2 regions of the Proteus hauseri genome follow, and region 1 is predicted to be linked to the other one. Evidence: predicted binding sites of a transcription regulator. Region 1 holds the regulator's gene; the other holds the start of a gene.
The links. The regulator PhoB, encoded in region 1, activates phosphate uptake and scavenging genes when phosphate is short. The targets are predictions, from matches to a motif close to CTGTCATAAAACTGNCNNAT.
Positions count from the first base shown of each region.

Region 2: the regulator PhoB is predicted to act here: its motif matches at 6,158-6,177, upstream of rbsK (ribokinase).

Region 1 covers NZ_CP026364.1:2,256,938-2,267,094, forward strand. Annotated here, with positions in the region: gene PH4a_RS10280 (AAA family ATPase) at 1-3,398, opposite strand, end outside; gene sbcD (exonuclease subunit SbcD) at 3,398-4,630, opposite strand; gene phoB (phosphate regulon transcriptional regulator PhoB) at 4,852-5,541, shown strand; gene phoR (phosphate regulon sensor histidine kinase PhoR) at 5,565-6,872, shown strand; gene brnQ (branched-chain amino acid transport system II carrier protein) at 7,375-8,712, shown strand; gene ydhT (protein YdhT) at 8,800-9,768, opposite strand; gene phsC (thiosulfate reductase cytochrome B subunit) at 9,782-10,157, opposite strand, start outside.
Region 2 covers NZ_CP026364.1:1,934,998-1,945,154, forward strand. Annotated here, with positions in the region: gene PH4a_RS08890 (fimbrial biogenesis chaperone) at 1-530, opposite strand, end outside; gene PH4a_RS08895 (fimbrial protein) at 588-1,166, opposite strand; gene PH4a_RS08900 (hypothetical protein) at 2,163-2,369, shown strand; gene prfH (peptide chain release factor H) at 2,454-3,065, opposite strand; gene PH4a_RS08910 (RNA ligase RtcB family protein) at 3,066-4,202, opposite strand; gene PH4a_RS08915 (DeoR family transcriptional regulator) at 4,528-5,304, opposite strand; gene deoC (deoxyribose-phosphate aldolase) at 5,362-6,030, opposite strand; gene rbsK (ribokinase) at 6,208-7,137, shown strand; gene murQ (N-acetylmuramic acid 6-phosphate etherase) at 7,389-8,300, shown strand; gene PH4a_RS08935 (PTS transporter subunit EIIC) at 8,344-9,708, shown strand; gene PH4a_RS08940 (MurR/RpiR family transcriptional regulator) at 9,740-10,157, shown strand, end outside.

The DNA of each region.
Region 1 (10,157 bases):
GTACGAGTATCGCGTAATGCATCTGCCTGCCAAGTATCAGCAATTTGTAATTCGAGGCTCGCTGGAGTTTTACGTTGTAAAAAATAGCGCCCATGAAGCTTTTCTAAACGGCGATTAGCCAAATAAATGAGGTGATCTAAGGTTAAACCTTGTGCAAAACGACTGAATTTATCTCCATTTGCAGAACCGACTAAATCGTTAAGGTAGCTCCAGTCATCAAAATGAGACTGTTGTTGTACGATTTTTGTTAGCAAGCTTTGTTGTTCTTGGCGTTTTTCTTCATCATGACGAAGTTGTTCTTGAATACGAAATTTTGTCTCTTGTAACGCCTTTCCTTGGGTATCTAGTGATACTAAATGTGCGGTTATCTGCTCAAAACTTAACTGAGTTGATAATAATGGCTGTTGCAATAAATGATGTTGATATGCTTTTTCTTGTGTTTCTAAACGTGTTTTTTCTTGTAATAGCTTATCTAAATGCTGTTTTTGCTGTCGCTGTAATTGCATTCTTTCTTCGGGTGATAACAGCGCACTAAGAAACTCGCTTTCATTTGCAAACAGGCTATCAGCCAAGGCTTGTTGATATTGTTCTGTTGCTTGTTGCAGCTGTTTTTTAACACGTTGAAGCGATTTATTATTTTCTTGATATTGTCCATTCAGTTGGCTGAGACGAATTTCTAGCTGATTTTTTTCATTACTATATTGTTCAATCTCTTGTTGTAATAAATAACTCTGCTTATCTAGCTCATTTCTAACATCTTCGATGACTTGAGTACCAAATAAAGTTTGGCGCTGAGTTTGAATTTTCTTTTGCTGATTAATCTGTTGCTGTAAATCAGCTAAAAGAGTGTCACGCTCTTTTTGAGCTTCAACCCGATAACGTTGTTTTTCTTTCAGTGAGAGCTGCAACTCGCGTAGTGTTTGCTGTAATTCTTGCTGCGTTTTTAACGTAGATTGATATTGCTGATTTTCTGCTTTACGTTCAGCTAACCACTGTGTTTTTTCTGCAAACTGACACAAATCATAGCCTTGTTGTTTAACTCGATTATGAATATCTTTGGCTAATTGTTCTTGTTGTTGCAGTAATTGAGTCGTTTGCTGATGTTGATAAGCAATGTTTTTTTGCAGATGTTCTAAGTCACTTTGTTGACGAATAACGGATTGCTGTTGCTGATTGAACAGTTCTTTTGCATTTGATAATAAAGTCATTTCTTGGGTTGTTTGTATTTCTAATGCTTTATAATTTTTTTGTTTTTCTTCGAGTTCTTTTTCTTCTTGATCTAGTTTTTGGTCTAATTCAAGCAAGGTGTTTTCAGCATAATCAGCAACAGATAATGAATATATTTTTACTAATTTATGCCATTGTTTTTCTAATACTTCAGTTTCTTGAGTGAGTTGGTTTATCTCTTCTGTTAGTTTTTTATTTTGTGTTTGATAGCCGGTCGATTGCGTTTTTTGCTCAACAAGCTCTACGGTTAAATTATGTATAAGTTGCTTTAATTGCTCCAGCCGTTGTTGCGTTTCATCGGGCTTAATTTCTGTATATTGCTCAATATAAGGATGTTGCAGTGAACCACAAAGCGGGCATGGTTTATCTTTGATTAAATGTTTTCTATCTTTTTCATATTCAGCAATTTTTTGTTCAAGCCGATATTTATCACTTAAATCATTAAAGTGCTGCTCTTTCTCTTTTAAAACCGTTTCATTAGTGCGGATTGTTTCTGCTAGCGTAGTTATTTTCTGCTGATTATCTGCAAATGTTTGATGATATTGCTGCGCTATTTTTGTATTACGTTGTAGTTGAGTTTGTAGCCCGGTCAATTTGGCCAGCGCATTTCGTTGCTGATTTATTTGTTGTATGCGGGGTGGAATATCCGAAATTGCATCCGTTTTAAATTGTTTATCAAGCTGAGCTTGATGTGTTTGCCATCGTTGCTGCTGTAAATGAAGGTGTATTTGTTGCTCATCTAATTCGTTAATGGCTTTTTTTAGTGAGATTGCCAGTACTTGTTCTTTTTCTTGCTCTTTTTTTTCACTTAACAGGCTTGTTTGATATTGCGCTGTAACTTCATCATATTGTTCAAAATAACGTTGCCATAAAGGTAGGTTTTCTGTTAATTGAGCATGGGATGCATGTTTTATTAAATAGTCATTTAATTGGTCTAGGTTTGCTTGGGATGATGTCCACTGTTGTTGTATTTGAGTAATCTGTTCTTGCGAATCTGAACATATTTTTTCGACGTTATTTTTTTGATGCGTTTTGGCAGTAATTTCTTGATGTAATAGGGCTAACTGACTATCTAGTGGCGTGATTTTTTCTCGAATTAATTGCAGTGTTTGTTGTTTTTGCTCCTGGTGCTTTTTCTGTTTATCGCGAGATATAACCAGTTTTTCATTAATAGGCTGACTTTGTTGTTCAAGTAGCTGTTTTTCACTATTGATTGTTAATAGTTGTTTTTCAATATAGCTTTGCTCTTGTAAAAGTCGGTTTTTCTCATCAAAAAGAGGTCGGATTTTTTCGGCAGGTTCGCTATTTTCAAGGCGTTGAATATCGGGCTGTGCTGCCACTAGAGCTTCTTGTGCTGCATTTACACCAATGAGCGCCGCATTTTGTTGTTGTTTTAAATCGGCTTCTTTTTCTTGCCATTGTTTAGTGGTTTGATATTCCAATTGCTCTTTTTGTAATTGAGTCTCTTGAGTATGGATCTCTGTTTGTTGAGTTAATAGCGCTTGACGAGCAGTTTCATCTAATAACGCCATCATTTGAGCTTGTTGTTTTAAGGCGTTTAATGTTTTTTCTTCTTCTCGCCAATTATCAAAAATAGTGCGTGAAATATGACGATAAATATCGGTTCCGGTGAGTTCTTCTAATAATTCAGCTCGAGATTTATCATCTGCATTGAGAAAAGCAGCAAATTGCCCTTGTGAAAGCAACATCGATTTAGTAAAACGTTCAAAATCAAGCCCTGTGATACTAATGATCATCTCTTTTACTTGGCTAATTTTTGTTGCCAATATTTTATCATCACCACCTGTTGTATTGATTTTTACCAATTCTGCTTGGGGGGCTTGAAGGTTGCCATCTTCTTTATAATTCGCGCGGCGTTGTTCCCAAAATGCACGATATGGCACACCTTTTACTTCAAACTCAACTTCTGCTAAACATTGCGCAGTATGGCGTGTCATTAATTCATTTTGTGATTGTGTGACTTTATCTAAACGAGGTGTTCGGTGATAAAGCGCTAAACTAATCGCATCTAACAGCGTTGTTTTACCAGCACCAGTAGGGCCAGTTATCGCAAATAATCCATTACTGACAAAAGGTTCTTGGCAAAAATCGATTTTCCACTCGCCTTTTAGGGAGTTAATATTTTTAAAACGCAGACTTAAGATTTTCATTATGCTTCTTTATTATCCTCTTGTTCTGCCATCTCAACGGCTTGCTTAAATAGCGTTTTTAGTTGTTGTTTTTTTTGTGGATCATTAATTTCATATTGCGCTAAACGTCGGTCAAAAACGTCATACACCGAGAGTTCTGATAGTGTCTCTTTTTCATCTTGAGTCAGTGCATTGCGCTGTTGTTTCGCTCTTCTTAATCGAATCACATCAAAAAGTGGATTATCAGTCAGCGCTTGAATTCGGCTTTGTATATCACTGAGGTAATCTTGTGTTGCTACTTCAATATCAAGCCAAATAGTGATGTCTTGTCCTTGATGCTGGTCACTGAGTTTTTCTAACTGCGTTTCAATCTCTTTTAGTGAGCCTTTTATGGTACGCAAAAGTTGAAATTCAGGAATAGGTAATAGCGTAAGTTGAGATAGTTGGTCTTGCTCAAAATCGATAAGACAGATGCTTTTTTGTTGCCCACTTTCATCAAAGCTCAGTGGAATAGGAGCACCGCTATAACGAATATGTTCTGATTTATTCACTATTTGTGGGCGATGGATATGTCCGAGTGCAATGTAATCAAATTTAGGGAATAACGTGGCTGAAAATGCATCTAAAGTGCCAATGTAAATCTCACGGGTCGAATCACTAACACTGGCACCAACCGTTGTAAGATGACCTGTTGCGATAATTGGAATAGCTACATCTAATTGATTACGCAAGGCTAGTGCATCTTGATATTGGTTGTGGTAATAAGCCGCTATTGCATCTTTTAATGCATTTTGTTTTTGTGCGCCTGATTGTCCACTTTGGCTAGTTATCATATCTCTAGGACGCAGATAAGGAATGGCACAAAGCAGCGCTCCGGGTGTGTTGTTTTTTTGATTAAGGATAACAGGGGGTTGAGGTTCATCAAAATGCACATTGGCAATCACTGTAGTATTTAAACAGGCTAACAATGATTTCGATTCATTTAATGTTGCAACAGAATCATGATTTCCAGCTAAAATAATAAGCTGACACTGGGTGTCTTTCATTGCAACAACAAAGCGATTATAAAGCTCACGGGCATAACTAGGGGGAGAACCCGTATCAAAAATATCACCAGCAACAATAAGTGCATCAACCTGGTAATCACGTATTTGTTTTAGTAACCAATCAAGAAATTGTTGATGTTCTTGCGCTCGGCTTTTGGTAAAAAAATATTGCCCTAAATGCCAGTCTGATGTGTGAATAATCCGCATTGCTATTCCTCTTTTTAATCTAGCAAGGAGTATAGCGCACCTCGCTTTTTTAGTGAAAATACGTTGTTAGATGCTTTTTTTGCGTGATTTTTCACCTTATTTTGTATTATTTACCTTAACAACACCCTCGTATTCCAGTAATGTCATGGTTAGTCATAAATCTGTCATAAAAGTGCCTCATAATCATTACGACCCTCTATATACATAACACAGGATAGAGTATGGCAAGGCGTATTCTTGTTGTTGAAGATGAAACCGCAATTCGAGAGATGATCTGTTTTGTGCTTGAGCAAAATGGATTTCAACCCATTGAAGCAGAAGATTATGATTCTGCATTGAGTTTTCTTATCGATCCTTACCCTGATCTGGTTTTATTAGATTGGATGATCCCGGGTGGATCAGGATTACAGATAATAAAGCAAATGAAGCGGGAAAGTACTACCCGTGATATCCCTATAATTATGTTAACGGCAAAAGGTGAAGAAGAAGACAAAGTCAAAGGACTCGAAACGGGTGCTGATGATTATGTTATTAAACCTTTTTCACCTAAAGAGTTAGTCGCACGAGTCAAAGCTATTTTACGACGCTTATCACCAATGTCAGCTGAAGATCTTATTGAATTTAATGGATTAAACCTTGACCCGGTGTCACACCGAGTTACAAGCCAAGATAAGCCGATAGATATGGGGCCAACAGAATTTAAACTCCTGCACTTTTTTATGACGCATCCTGAACGTGTGTACAGTAGAGAACAACTACTAAACTATGTTTGGGGAACGAATGTTTATGTGGAAGACCGAACCGTTGATGTTCATATCCGTCGATTACGTAAAGCGATAGAACAAGATGGGCATGACAGAATGATACAAACGGTACGTGGAACGGGATATCGCTTCTCTGCCCGTTTCTGAGTCAATAAGGGAGTAACTGTCAGGTGTTAGAACGATTATCGTGGAAAGCCCTCGTATGGGGGCTGTGTCTATTTTGTTTACCTGCCTTTATATTGTCACTTTTTATTGGTCATCTTCCTTGGTTGCTGGTGGCATCGCTACTTGGCGCACTTGTGTGGCATGCTTATAATTTGTTGAAATTATCTAAATGGTTATGGCTAGATAGGTCAGTATTACCTCCAGAAGGCAAAGGAGGTTGGGAACCTATTTTTTATGGTATTCGACAAACACAACAGCGTAACCGTAAGCGTCGTCGCGAGTTAGGTGAGTTAATTAAGCGTTTTCGTAGTGGCGCAGAAAGCTTGCCTGATGCGGTTGTGATGATGACGAATGAAGGTAATATTTTCTGGTGTAATAGCTTAGCGCAACATCTTTTAGGATTTCGTTGGCCTGAAGATAATGGGCAAAATATTTTTAACTTACTGCGTTATCCTGATTTCTTGCACTATTTTACGGTCGCTGATTTTAGCCGTCCCTTAACCCTCTCGCTTAATAATGGCTCTATTGTTGAATTTAGGATCATGCCATACAGTGAAGATCAACGCTTAATGGTTGCTCGAGACGTTACTGAAAAGAACAAGTTAGAAAATGCTCGTCGTGATTTTTTCGCTAATGTGAGTCATGAATTACGAACACCTTTAACCGTTATTCAAGGTTATCTTGAAGTAATGGAAGAGGGGGCGGTAGAAAATCCTAGAGAGCATAAAGCTATTTCGACGATGCAAGAGCAAGCTAAGCGTATGGATCTTTTGGTTCAGCAGCTTTTACAGCTTTCACGCATTGAATCAGCCCCGCATATTGATTTAAATACCGTTGTTGATATTCCGGCGATTTTGTCTGTAGTACAGCAAGAAGCAAACTCACTAAGCCAAGGGCAGCATAATATTATCTTTAATATTGATAATCATTGGGCAGTTCGAGGAAACGAGGAACAATTACGCAGCGCGGTTTCTAACTTAGTTTATAACGCTATCAATCATACCCCCGAGGGCACAACAATTAATGTCGAGTGGAAGAAAATTCCACAGGGTATGTTATTTAGTGTGTCAGACAATGGACAAGGGATTAGTGCGGAGCATTTAACACGCTTAACAGAACGTTTTTATCGTGTTGATAAAGCGCGTTCTCGTCATACAGGTGGAACAGGATTAGGTTTGGCAATAGTTAAAAAATCGCTCCAGCATCATCATTCACAACTTAATATTGAGAGTAAAGTAGGCCGAGGAAGTACCTTCTCATTTATTTTACCTCAAACATTGTTGTCTGCTAAAAATAGCATTGAACTCAAATAGCACTGAATACAAATTTGTATCTAAAAAGCCTTTATCACTTACTTTATATCGTAAGTTTTAAAGGCTTTTTTCTGTTCATAATAGCGGGTTTTAATATCAATAAATTTTAATATAGTAGCGTTAAATTTTAATATTTTTAATTAATAAGAACTTTAATTGAAAATTTTATTTTGCATAAATGATGAAAAAATACGCAAATCATATCGGGGATATTCGATGATATATGATAGTAATAACTATCTATGAAATAGAGTTTGGATGATTATTCTGGTTTTTTGATTGGCTATTGCCTTTTTTCATTATAAAAGTTTTACTTGTACCCTGTTATCGGCGATTTTTTCTATTTAAAGCGTAATTACTCTGCATTAAATGATTATTTATGGATATTATCCTGAATAGCAATGGTATTTGCTCAAATAGATATTGTTGATTTTATGTTGCATTAACTAATTGGCTGTTAATGTATTTTGACTAATCTTGTAACGATATATTAACAAAACTTATGGCGCATCGATTAACTTCCAGAGATATTCTGGCATTAGGATTTATGACATTTGCACTGTTTGTTGGTGCTGGAAATATCATTTTTCCTCCTATGGTAGGTTTGCAGTCAGGTGAATTTGTTTGGACTGCTGCACTTGGTTTTCTGATAACAGGAGTAGGCCTTCCTGTATTAACCGTTGTTGCACTCGCAAAAGTGGGTGGCGGAATTGAAGCACTTAGCACGCCTATCGGTAAGCCTATGGGGCTTCTATTGGCGATAGTTGCTTACTTAGCAGTAGGTCCCCTTTTTGCAACACCTCGTACCGCAACAGTTTCCTTTAAAGTTGGTATTGCCCCTTTAGTCGGTGATACTGAAATAGCATTGCTGATTTATAGCGTTGTCTACTTTTTAATTGTTATCGGTATTTCGCTTTATCCGGGAAAATTGCTTGATAGTGTTGGTCATATTCTCGCACCGATTAAAATTTTAGCGCTTGCAGCATTAGGTTTAGCCGCAATATTTTGGCCAGCGGGTGCGCCAATTCCTGCCACACAAGCCTATCAAGAAATGGCATTTACCCAAGGTTTTATTAATGGCTATCTCACTATGGATACGCTGGGTGCTATGGTATTTGGTATTGTTATTGTTAATGCTGCGCGTTCTCGTGGCATAGATAATTCATCGCTACTGACGCGTTATACAATGTGGGCTGGTATTATTGCTGGTGTGTTATTAACAGGGATTTATTTGAGTTTATTTAAACTCGGCTCTGCAAGTGGCAGCATTATCCCTGGCGCGCAAGATGGTGCTGATATTCTTCATGCCTATGTCCAGTATACTTTTGGTAACTTCGGTAGCTTTTTCTTAGCGTTGCTGATTTTCTTAGCCTGTATGGTTACTGCGGTTGGTTTAACCTGTGCTTGTGCCGAATTTTTTAGCCGTTACTTACCTATTTCTTACCGTACATTGGTATTAGTGCTAGCGGTATTCTCTGCGGTGGTATCAAACTTAGGTTTAAGTAAGTTAATTGAGTTTTCAATTCCAGTGCTGATCATGATTTATCCACCTTGTATTGTGATTATCTTAATGAGTTTCACATTACGTTTATGGAATAACTCAAGCCGTATTATTGCACCCGCAATGGCTATAAGTCTGTTTTTTGGTATCTTTGATGCAATGAAAGCATCCGATCACTTAAAGCATTTATTACCAGAATGGGCGGCAAAATTACCATTAAGTGAGCAAGGTTTAGCGTGGTTAATCCCAGTGCTAGTCACTATCGTTGTGTGTGGTATTTACGACAGAGTTGCAGGCTCTAATAGAAAAAAAGTTATTCATACTGAAGTGACTAAGTAAGCGATAATTTATTTAATTGAATAGCAAAAAGGGAAACGTGAGTTTCCCTTTTTGATTTGTCCTAATGATATTTGCTTGTAGTCTGATTTAAAACGAAGTAGCGGCCTGTTTTATATCTGAAATAGCTTGTTGATTTTCATCTAAATAATAGTGAATACCTGCGATAATGCCATCTTCACCTTCATAAAAGATTTTAAAGCGAGTTCGTTGTCCATCGTGATAAGCAATAACGGCACTGCCGCCTTTTCCTAGACAAAATTGATGAATACTTCCCGTTGAAATACAAATGCTATCGTTACCCGAAACGGTAATTTTGCAGTTATCACCGGTATTGATTGCAATAGCATTTTCACCCAGTAGTTTAATTTGTGCTAAATCACCCGTATTAGTGACTTTGGCTCGAGATTGAGACGCTGTGATAAAATTGCGCATGCCGCTATTAGCGATATGAACCCCGTTACCTGAAGCGTAAATTTTGACATCATTTCCACTATTACAAAGACGAGAGCGGCCACCTAAACTACCAATTCGGCACTGATTTCCGGTATTACTTATTTTGCCGGCAAAGCCAGTATTCATTAGCTGATTACCATAGCCTGTATTAGCAATGCTGTTTTCATCACCAGAAAAAGCCACGATATTATTGCTGCCACATAGCGCTAAACTAGTACTGATTTGCTGACTTTTTAACACCAATTGATGCCATTCAGTAGAAAATTGAATATTCTCCGAAGATGGAAGATTCACATGATAAGGTAATCGTTGTAGTGTAATACCTTGTTGCTGTTCGTTGCCTAACAGGGACAAGATGTTTTCCATCACTTCTTGTTCCTGCTGAGCAAAGGAACTACTGCTAAAATGGCGTAGATAAATATATTGGATCAGGCTTTCTATCCATTCTGTACGACGTTGTTTTATCAATTCAGTGTGGATAGCACTGTAAGTTCCTCCATGAGGAAAATATTTTAGAAACCAGCGATATAGCGATGTAGAAACTCGTAATTGGCGCAAGTTTTGTTTAGTTAATGTAATATTTTCCTCTGAAGGTACAGACATATAAGCTCCTTAATTAGTGTCGATGATAGCCGTCAACCATGCTGCGGAATGTTTGAAATGGTGTTCTACCTGTTGTACATAAATAAAGATGACCACAGATAAAAAAGACACTACAAACCGCTAAGATTTGATGCGCTATTAATAACCACGCTTTAAACATGATGGCATCAGCTGGGATTAATTCAGGTTGCTGTAATAAAACACCTGTAATCAATAACAGCGGTACTAAGCCGTACATCACACCTAAATAAGCCATTTGTTGTAATGGATTAAATTTTACGCAAGTTGTTGCAGGAAAAGGGTGGTCTTCACCTTTGATGATGCCATAGAGGTAAAAACGAGTTTGCATCAAAGCACGTTGGATCCAGTTTTTTCCGTCAATGCGGTAA
Region 2 (10,157 bases), 320 kb from region 1:
TTAATAAATATTTTTCCGATATTTACAAAGAAAGGTGAATTATTAACAACAACTAAATTGCCATTTTTTACTGACCACTTGAGTGCTTTTACTTCTTCTTCAACATTGATATTACTAAGAGATTGCGGGCGATAAATTAGTTTTATTTTATTAGTCATAGAATAACGTAAAACATTTTCTAAATTCTCATTGCTTGGGGCAACAAATTTTACATTAATCCAATACATCGATTCGACATCATTGGGTAATGTCGTATTTTTAGTCACTTGTAGTGTATTTTTTTGCTGTGCAACAAGTTTTAATAATGGCGGTGTAATAACAAAACTTTGTGTGACTTTGCCATTAAGATCTTCAATCCAAGATTGTAATAAGTAGTTGGTATCTTTATCGGTATTAAATGCAACAAAGCCTTCGTTATTACTCTGTTCATTATAAATAACACGTGTTGTTTCTAAGCCAAAGCCTGCGAAGCTTGATGTTACTGTGCTAAATATAAGTCCTAATCCTAAAAGTGCTCTTTTAAAAGACATAACGATGACAACCTTTATGTAAAAACGCAGGTTAAAATATTAACCTGCGTTTAATTATTATTGATAAGTAAGAGTGTAATTCAGTGTTGCATCAGCTTGACCTGCTGAAACGGTGTTTGCTGTACTAATATATTTAGCAACAAACTCAGCCGTCCAAGAAGAGTCGGCACCTTCTACATCAATAGATTCAGTTTTACTTCCGTTAATAATCAAAGGAGTGGATAGATTTTTAGCGTTATAAATACGGATGCCTACGTTTTGCGCAGTTTTTGAATCGGCTGGATTATCTAATGCTAAGGTTTGGTCAGAGCTACTATCTGCTTTACCATCTAATTTAAGTGTTACTTTCCCAACAGGTGGACAGTTTTCTAGCGTAATTTCAATTTTACCATTACCATTTTCGCCACCAACTTCAGAATCTTTTCCACTAAATGCACTCGTAGGATAACGACCCATTAATACGTTCGCATTAGGTGAGTTAGTATCGTTAATATCAATGATGCAAGAAGAAGAATAGATTAATCCTTTAAAGGATAAAGTACCTGATTGTGTTTCAGCGGCTAATACACCTACACTTGTTGTCATTGCTGAAACCAATAAAGTGATAGGCAGAAGTTTCTTTGTCGAAATAGTCATTTTATGACCTCTATAGATTTATATAAATAGTAGTTGTTTTCTCAATGAAAACAGATTAGGTGCTATTTAATTTAGAGATTAACTTACTATTACCAATTATAAATCTAGTAAAGTCACCTGAATATACAAGTGCTTTAAACAGATAAATTAAATAACAAGATATAATCTTTTATAAAATAGCTTGTTAGCATTAATTATTAAATAAAGCTCATATTTAGATATATTTATTGATTTATAATTAATGCTGGGTTCTTTATGGCATTAAAATGGGCTTATGTGAAAGGAGTTTAGTGATTTTATTGAATGATGTCTTAAAGACAATGTTACAAAATTTTCTTATAAAAAATCTGAATTCATTAATAATGTAATGAATAATGCATATATATAATTAACACTTTCAACGTGTTACGTTAATTTATGATAAGTATTCTATTATAATATAGTTTAACCTTACTTTATGAGTAATATATTTAGTTACAAATACGGAGTCATTTAATGTGTTAAGATGACCAAGATTTTAAATGATATTGTGTTAAGTTAAATTTTTATTCATTAATAAATTATCATGCTCATTAAATAATAGTCTAAAAATGATTTGTTTTTTTATCTTTAATATAAAATAGTTGTACAGAAAACAAATTAATTAGAGTGATTATACTTTTTTCATTCTTCTATATAGTGTAAAAATACTTATTTCTAATGTTTCTACTATTTTTTTCTATCTAGAGTATGTCAAGATTGATCTAATAATTGAATAATTGAATAATTGAATAATTGAATAATTGAATAATTGAATAATTGAATAATTGAATAATGGTTTGATGTTTTGCGTAATATTTTTTAAAATTGTATTTTTCTTTATTTAATTGAGATGAATTATCGTTACTATTTTTATTCACTATAATTAATTCAAGTAATCGCTCATTTTCAACTTTTTTCTTTTCTAATAGGTAAGGCGGAAGGCAGCTTAGATTTAAATAGGTGTTTTTACCTTGTATGACATACATATACTCAATCATATTACACTATTTTCTGATGTTACTTGGCCAATCATGGGGAAATATCATCGTGAGTTTATCGTTATCAATAGACGTGTTCTTTGCACCAATAATGGACATCTTAATTAAAGCGAGTGGTGACAGTTATGATAGTGTGTTTATTTTTATGATTGTGGCATTAGCTGCATCTGCAATTGTGATGTGATTTAAAAATCTTATTGCAGGGCATTTTTGTCTTTACAAAGCCACGATTAAAATCGTGGCTTTGATTTTGTTATATCAATAATACTTATTTAGTCGTTGGGACAAAATCGTTACCTGAAAAACACCGTGCTGCGTTTCCACGAATAACGCGATGATGAGCAATATGGCGCTGACTATTTAATGAGGCTTGTTGTTTCATCATATAATTATCTAAATGCCATGCAATAAGTTGTTTAGCCAGCTTTTTATTGGCATGTTGGCTACGTTCTGATTGTACTTTTACACTAATACCTGTGGCGATATGTGTGGCTCTTACCGCAGATTCTGTTTTATTGACATGCTGACCTCCGGGACCATTAGAACGCATGGTTTCAAACACAATCTCGTTATCGTTAATTTCATTCGGTTGCTCAAAACAAGCGACACCAATAAACCAATTTTTACGTTTGTGCTTTGGTCTTAAGGTGCTTGCACATTGCCATTGCACTGAACCTGTCCATTGTTGAACAATAGATTGTGCATCAGTACCTTCAATAGAAACTAAGGCTGATTTTAAACCATAACGAGAAGGTTCTTTTTCAAGTACCGCGATTTTTACTTGTTGCTTTTCAACCGATTTTAAAAAGTAGTGCAACGCTTTTTCAACGGCTACACAACACTCTTCAGGCCCTTGAGCTGAGGAAAATTGTAATAACATTTACGCTATCTCCCCACTGGTTTTGTAAGTTATCAGTGGTTTTAAACGTGCGATAACCTCGATTAAACCTATACTCACCATGCTTTCTACCACGGTTTCAATCGATTTATAAGATTGAGGTGCTTCTTCATAAATCAATTGTTTATTGGCACAAATAACGCGACTGCCTAATGATGTGCGAGAAAGCTGCAATGGTGTAAAACGATGAGATAAACGGCCTTTGCATTCTGTACGCATCCATTTTCGACCCGCGCCATGAGGTAACGAATTTAAGCTTAAATCAGAAGCAATGGGCTTCACAATATAGCTATAGTCACCACGAGAACCAGGGATCACGACGAGATCATGGTGTGCAGGCGTTGCCCCTTTACGATGTAACCAACCTTGTTGACCATGCAATTCGCAAGGCTCAACCAAATTATGGTTAACATCCGCAATAACATGACCATGAGTATGGATCTGTTGCATCATTCTTTCGCCAATTAATTGACGATTAAGTTCTGCATAACGAAGTGCATCGTTATGAGCGAGCAAATAATCGCTTGCCATATCAGTGTCTTGTTCTAAACCCTTATGGCCGAACTGCTCAGTGTGGGATCGTAAAATAGATTGTCCTAATCCACGAGAACCACTATGCACTAATAACAACACCTGTTTTTTATTAATACCACTTTGTGCAAACAGGGTTTCATTTACAACTTGGTCAATTTGCTGAAACTCAGCAAAATGATTACCACCACCAATAGATCCTAAAGAGCCTGCGAAAGGATGATTTTGTCTCTGTTTTGGCAAATTTTCTTCTAGCCATTCAGAAGTGGCGATATCACTCATTTGGCTTAATTGTTTTTCCAGCTTATCTAAATTGAGTTTATTGTTTTTAAATTCGGTCTGAAATAACGTCATACCACAGCCAATATCATTACCAACTAAAGCAGGGTAAAAGCGGTTAACAGAAAAAAAGGCTGCGCCAATAGGATAACCACGGCCGGGATGCAGATCTGGCATGCCAGCCACATAAGCCATATTAGGGAGTTGAGCAGTAATTTCTAATTGTTGGATTGCTTTGCTTTCAATCCAAGTATCATCTGACGCGATATAACAAACACGGTCAGATAAATAATGAACACACTTGTCCATATACCAATCCATATAATGTAAAGGATAAAAAAATAAATTGATTGGCGGACAGCAAAAAGAAGGAAAAAAGAATTACTTCTGAGATTGTCCGCAAAGAGTATTCATATTAATTGTTGTCATGGGATACCTCCTTGCAGTTAAGTGAAATGAGTGTTTAATAAAAAATCGGGGGCATAGTAACCACTTTTTTTTGCTTTGGCAATGGAAAACGAGTTTTGTTTATTATTGATTTTTGGAGAAGATAAAAATAAAAGTAGATTATTTTATTTAAGTTTTACTTTTGTTAACTAACTATTCTAGTTAATGATAAAAACTAAACGGAAAACTAATAAATAACTTTTACTGAGCTTTTTCGACAATAATTTTCATAGTCATCCGTTAATTTTCTATCGGTAATAACAACATCAAATAGCGCTAAATCGCCCATATTTCCTGTTGCTGTTTCATCAAAGCAGTGATATTTCGTTAATAGGATTTTACGAATAGATTTATCCATCGCTTTTTTCTTCATATATAAATCGTCGATGTTGTAACAGGTAACACCAAAATCGAGGTGTACACCTTCAGCGGAGATAAATGCTTTTTTAGGATTAATGCTATCAAGATAAGAAGGTTGAGTTGGGTTATAAAAAGAGTCACTTTTAGGGCGGTATTCTCCACCACAGAGTAATACGGTGGCGTTTTTTTTCTGACTTAATGCAAGAAATACCCGATGTGAATAACAAATTCCCGTGAAGTGAAGGTTATCTGGGATAAGCTCAATTAGAGTGGGAATAGATTGGCCATTATCGAAAAATAACACATCCCCCTCTGAAACCATGCCCGCAGCAAGATTAGGAATATGTAACTCTTGGGTTTGATCTGGCGTAATAATATCGGACGATGTTGCTATTAAGCCAGCATGAGGTTGTGCTAATGCAACAATATAACCACCAAGCAGCGACATCGGAAATGGGTTTTCTGAATCCGAATTTAAATCACGTCGGATAGTCATTTCTGAAACTTCAAGGATCCTTGCGGCATCTTTAAGATGTATGCGACCTGAGCGTTTAATACATTCACTGAGGCGGCGCAAACGTTCGTGCTGTTTGGTCTCTATCACCGAAGGATCCTTGTGTTAATTAATTGCGTGCACCGAGAAAATGCACGCTAACTATAATTAGTAGTTTGATTCTGGTGCATCTGAATCTGTTGCAATAGCCACACTTGCACTAGCACCAATACGTGTTGCACCGGCTTTGATCATATTCAGTGCAGTTTGGCGATCACGAACACCACCAGATGCTTTTACACCAATTTCGTCACCGACTGTTGCACGCATTAAAGCAACATGATGCTCTGTTGCACCCATTGTACTGTATCCTGTTGATGTTTTCACAAAATCAACGCGGATCTCACGACACATTTCACAAACTAAACGTACTTCGTCATCAGTTAATAGGCAAGTTTCTAAAATAACTTTCAGTGTTGTGTTACCACAAGCCGCTTTTACTGCTTCGATATCTTGTTTTACAAAGTCTAAACGACCGCTTTTTAACATACCGATATTGATAACCATATCAACTTCTTGTGCACCTTGGCGAATAGCTTCAGCTGCTTCAAATGCTTTAGTTGCTGTTAAACCCGCACCAAATGGGAAGTCGATAACACAACAGACTTTAACATCACTGCCTTCAAGGCAAGTTCTTGCTAAAGGGATATAAGAAGTGTTAATACAAACAGAGAAGAAACCGTGTTCTACAGCTTCAGCACACAATGTCTTGATTTGTGTTTCAGTTGTATCTGCAGCAAGAAGGGTATGATCGATATAATTAGCTAATGGACGCATAGTGTATTCCTTAATAGAAGATTGTTATTTATCACTCATGTGATTTTGGCAACATATTAGTGCTGTTCTAACACGATAACAATCACAAATGATATTTAAATAACATGATATTGTTATACACCTATCAAAATGTAACTTTTATAACATTATTAATTTCACATAAGAGTAAGAGGCGCTATGGATATTGCAGTGATTGGTTCAAATATGGTGGATTTGATCACCTATATAGACCGTATGCCAAAAGAGGGAGAAACCCTTGAGGCGCCGGCATTTAAAATTGGTTGTGGTGGTAAAGGCGCAAATCAAGCGGTTGCTGCTGCAAAATTGAATTCAAAAGTGATGATGCTAACAAAAGTGGGCGATGATATTTTCGCAGATAACACCATTATGAATTTAGAGTCTTATGGTATTAACACTCGTTATGTGGAAAAAGTACCCGGTACCACAAGTGGGGTTGCGCCTATTTTTGTGACTTCCAAATCATCAAATAGTATTTTAATTGTGAAAGGTGCCAATCAACATTTATCACCAGAAGATATTGATAGAGCGGCAGAGAGCCTGAAAAAGTGCAAAATTATCGTATTGCAATTAGAAATCCCAGTTGAAACGGTCTATCACGCCATTGAGTTTGGTAATAAACACGCAATTCCTGTGTTATTTAACCCCGCCCCCGCTTCAAAAACGTTAGATTTATCTATTGCTGCTCAATGTGATTTTTTTGTTCCTAATGAAACAGAACTTGAAATTTTAACTGCAATGCCAATCACCACAATGGATGAAATCCGAGATGCGGCTAGCTTTTTGCTGAAGAAAGGCTTTAAAAATATCATTGTGACATTAGGTGAAAAAGGCGCGCTGTGGATGAACGGCGAAATAGAGAAATATATTCCAGCAATAGATGTCGATGCTATTGATACCAGTGGTGCCGGCGATGCTTTTATTGGCTGTTTCTCTCACTATTATGTGCACACAGGTAATATTGAAGAGGCGTTAAATAAAGCAGTTATGTTTTCAGGATTAAGTGTTGCAGGTAAAGGGACGCAATCGTCATATCCGAGTATTGAAGAGTTTGGCTTATTTTTATCGAATAAAAATAATTCTATTTAATTGCTAAAGTAACTGCGTTTAATTCTCCTATCTTATTGAGATAGGAGAATATAAAAATAATAGTGCTATCAAATTTAGTTTTGAAAAAACTGCATTAATGCGAGATGTTGGACAATTTCTTACCTATCAAAATATTTTTTCATGAATTTTTATAGTGTGATTAAACTCACAAAATAGTAACAAGTTTAGTTGAAATAAAATTTCACAAGATGTATTTTTGTGTGAAATTTAATTTCATTAAGGTTGTTGCGATGAAAGATGATGCATTGAGCCAATGTCTTATCAATGAGAGTAATCAAGAAACAGCTCAGTTTTCTGAGTTAACAGCATTAGAATTAGTCACCTTGATAAACAGCGCTGATATGACAGTGGCACAAGCAGTGCAGAAGGTGTTACCTGCCGTTGCTCAAACAGTGGAAGCCATTACTGAGCGATTACAAAAAGGTGGACGTATTTTTTATGTTGGTGCGGGTACCAGTGGTCGATTGGCTGTTTTGGATAGCGCAGAGTGTCCGCCTACTTTTGGCGTATCGCCAACACTTGTGCAAGCTATTATCGCTGGTGGGCATGATGCAATGCTAAAAGCGGTTGAAAATATTGAAGATAGCCAAAGTGCCGCAATTGAAGAACTCCATCGCCGTAATGTGAGCGAAAAAGATGTTGTGGTTGGTATTGCAGCCAGCGGTCGAACACCATTTACCGTGGCAGCATTGCGATATGGCAAAAAAATTCACGCACTAACCGTGTCTATTACTACACGCGGTAAAAGCATCATGAGCGATATTGCTGATTTTTCAATTGCTCCTGATGTTGGCCCTGAAGTTTTAACTGGGTCAACCAGAATGAAAAGTGGCACAGCACAAAAGATGATTTTAGGGATGTTAAGCACCAGCGTAATGACTCGACTTGGAAAAGTGCACAAAAATCTTATGGTTGATGTTATTGCGAGTAACGAAAAGCTTCAACGACGCGCTGAAGGTATTGTGAGTGAAGTGTGTGGCATCACAGCAGAAAAAGCCGCAGAGCTGTTAAATATGGTTGATTATCATCCACGAAAAGCCATTTTAATGTATGAGTTACACCTTAGCGTGGATAAGGTAGAGCAGATCACACAGCAATACCCTTATCGTTCACTACAACAACAACTTGCTCTATTTAACTAATAACAAGATGAGTCACTACTCTTAAACTCTAGCAGGCACACTTATGGCTAATAAAATAGAACACCTAGATACATTAGCATTAGAAATAGAAAAACAAGCCGGTGGGTTTCAAAATATCGCAACCTTAACCCATTGTATGACCCGTATTCGTTTAATTTTAAAAGAGGGCTCACTGTTTAATTCAGATGCGTTAAAACAGGTTGAAGGCGTTAAAGGTGTTGTTTTTAATGGTGAACAGCATCAGGTTATTGTCGGAATGGGAACCGCAGCAAAAGTTTATTCTATTATGAATAAGCGCATGCAAAAAAATGCAGAAAATAGCGACGAAGAACCGGCGTCAACACCAGTGAAAAAAGGTTTTTCAATTCGCCGTACATTGAATACGTTGGCTGCTATTTTTGTTCCGACTATTCCAGCATTAATTGGCTGTGGTTTGATTATGGGGCTAATTAATATTATTCGCTTAGTAGCTCCGGGGTTAGTCGAACAGTTTCCTGAGTTATTTAAATTATTTAAATTAATTGGTAGCACCGTATTTGCTTATCTTTCTATTATGATTGGTATTAATACGGCAAAAGAATTAGGTGCATCAACCTCTATTGGTGCAGTAATGGCAGGGTTACTGGCGATGCCAGGGCTTGCAGATATCACTTTATTGGGTGAAAAATTACAGCCAAATAGCGGCGGAATTTTTGCAGTATTAATGGTTGTGGTGTTCTCTTCAAAATTAGAGTTATGGTTTCGTAGCATTGTTAAAGAAAGCCTCGATCTTATTTTAACGCCATTTGTCACTATTCTAGTTTCTTCCCTAGTAGCGATAATGATTTTCCAACCTATTGGTCATTATCTTAATCAGTTATTGGCACAAGGTGTGTCGTTGTCGTTATTAAATCAAGGTGGCGGTGCTGTTGTAACGGGTGCTGCTTTAGGTGGTAGCTTCTTATTTTTATTATTAACAGGGTTACACCAAGGTTTAATTCCTATTCATACTGAGATTTTAAATACCTTCGGGTTAAATTATTTATTCCCTATTTTAGCCATGGGGGGAATGGGACAAGTTGGTTCTTGTTTCTGGGTTTATTTACGTACTAAAAATCAGCGCTTAAAGAAAACATTAATGGGTGCATTACCTGTGGGAATTTTTGGTGTCGGTGAGCCATTATTATTCGGTGTGTCATTACCACTAGGAAAACCGTTTATCGCGGGTTGTATTGGTGGTGCTGCTGGGGGTGCATTAATGGCTTATTTCCAAGTGGGCATTATTATTCCATTTGGTACTGCGGGTTTATCATTAATTCCTTTAGTTGGTGATGGGCAAATCACTAAATTCTTAATTGCCGTATTAGGGGCGTGGGTTGTTGGCTTTATTGCCAGTATGATCATCGGATTTACAGACCCAGAAAAGTAAGAAAAAAATCGATAATAAAAAGGATAACAGCATGTCTACAGTGACAAAAAAGCTTGAAAATTTACTCATGCAAGGCAAAGGAACTGAACAGCGTATAGCGCATTATTTACTGGAAAATAGCGAAAATATTGCCAGTATGAATGCGGCAGAGCTTGCGCTTAAAGCGGGTGTTAGCAGTGCCTCTGTTATCCGATTTTCTCGCCAAATGGGATATAGCGGTTATCCTGAATTTAAAGTTGATTACCTTTCAGAAGAAAAACAACAAAAAAACAATGGCGATGTACTTTATGGAAATTTAGCTAAAACAGATACGACAGAACAGATTATTGTTAAAACAGGTCACTTATTTACCAGTGCAATTCAGGATTCATTAGCATTATTAGATGCGAACACTATTGATGTGTTAGCTCAAAATATGGTGTCGGCAAAACGTATTGTTTTATTTGGTA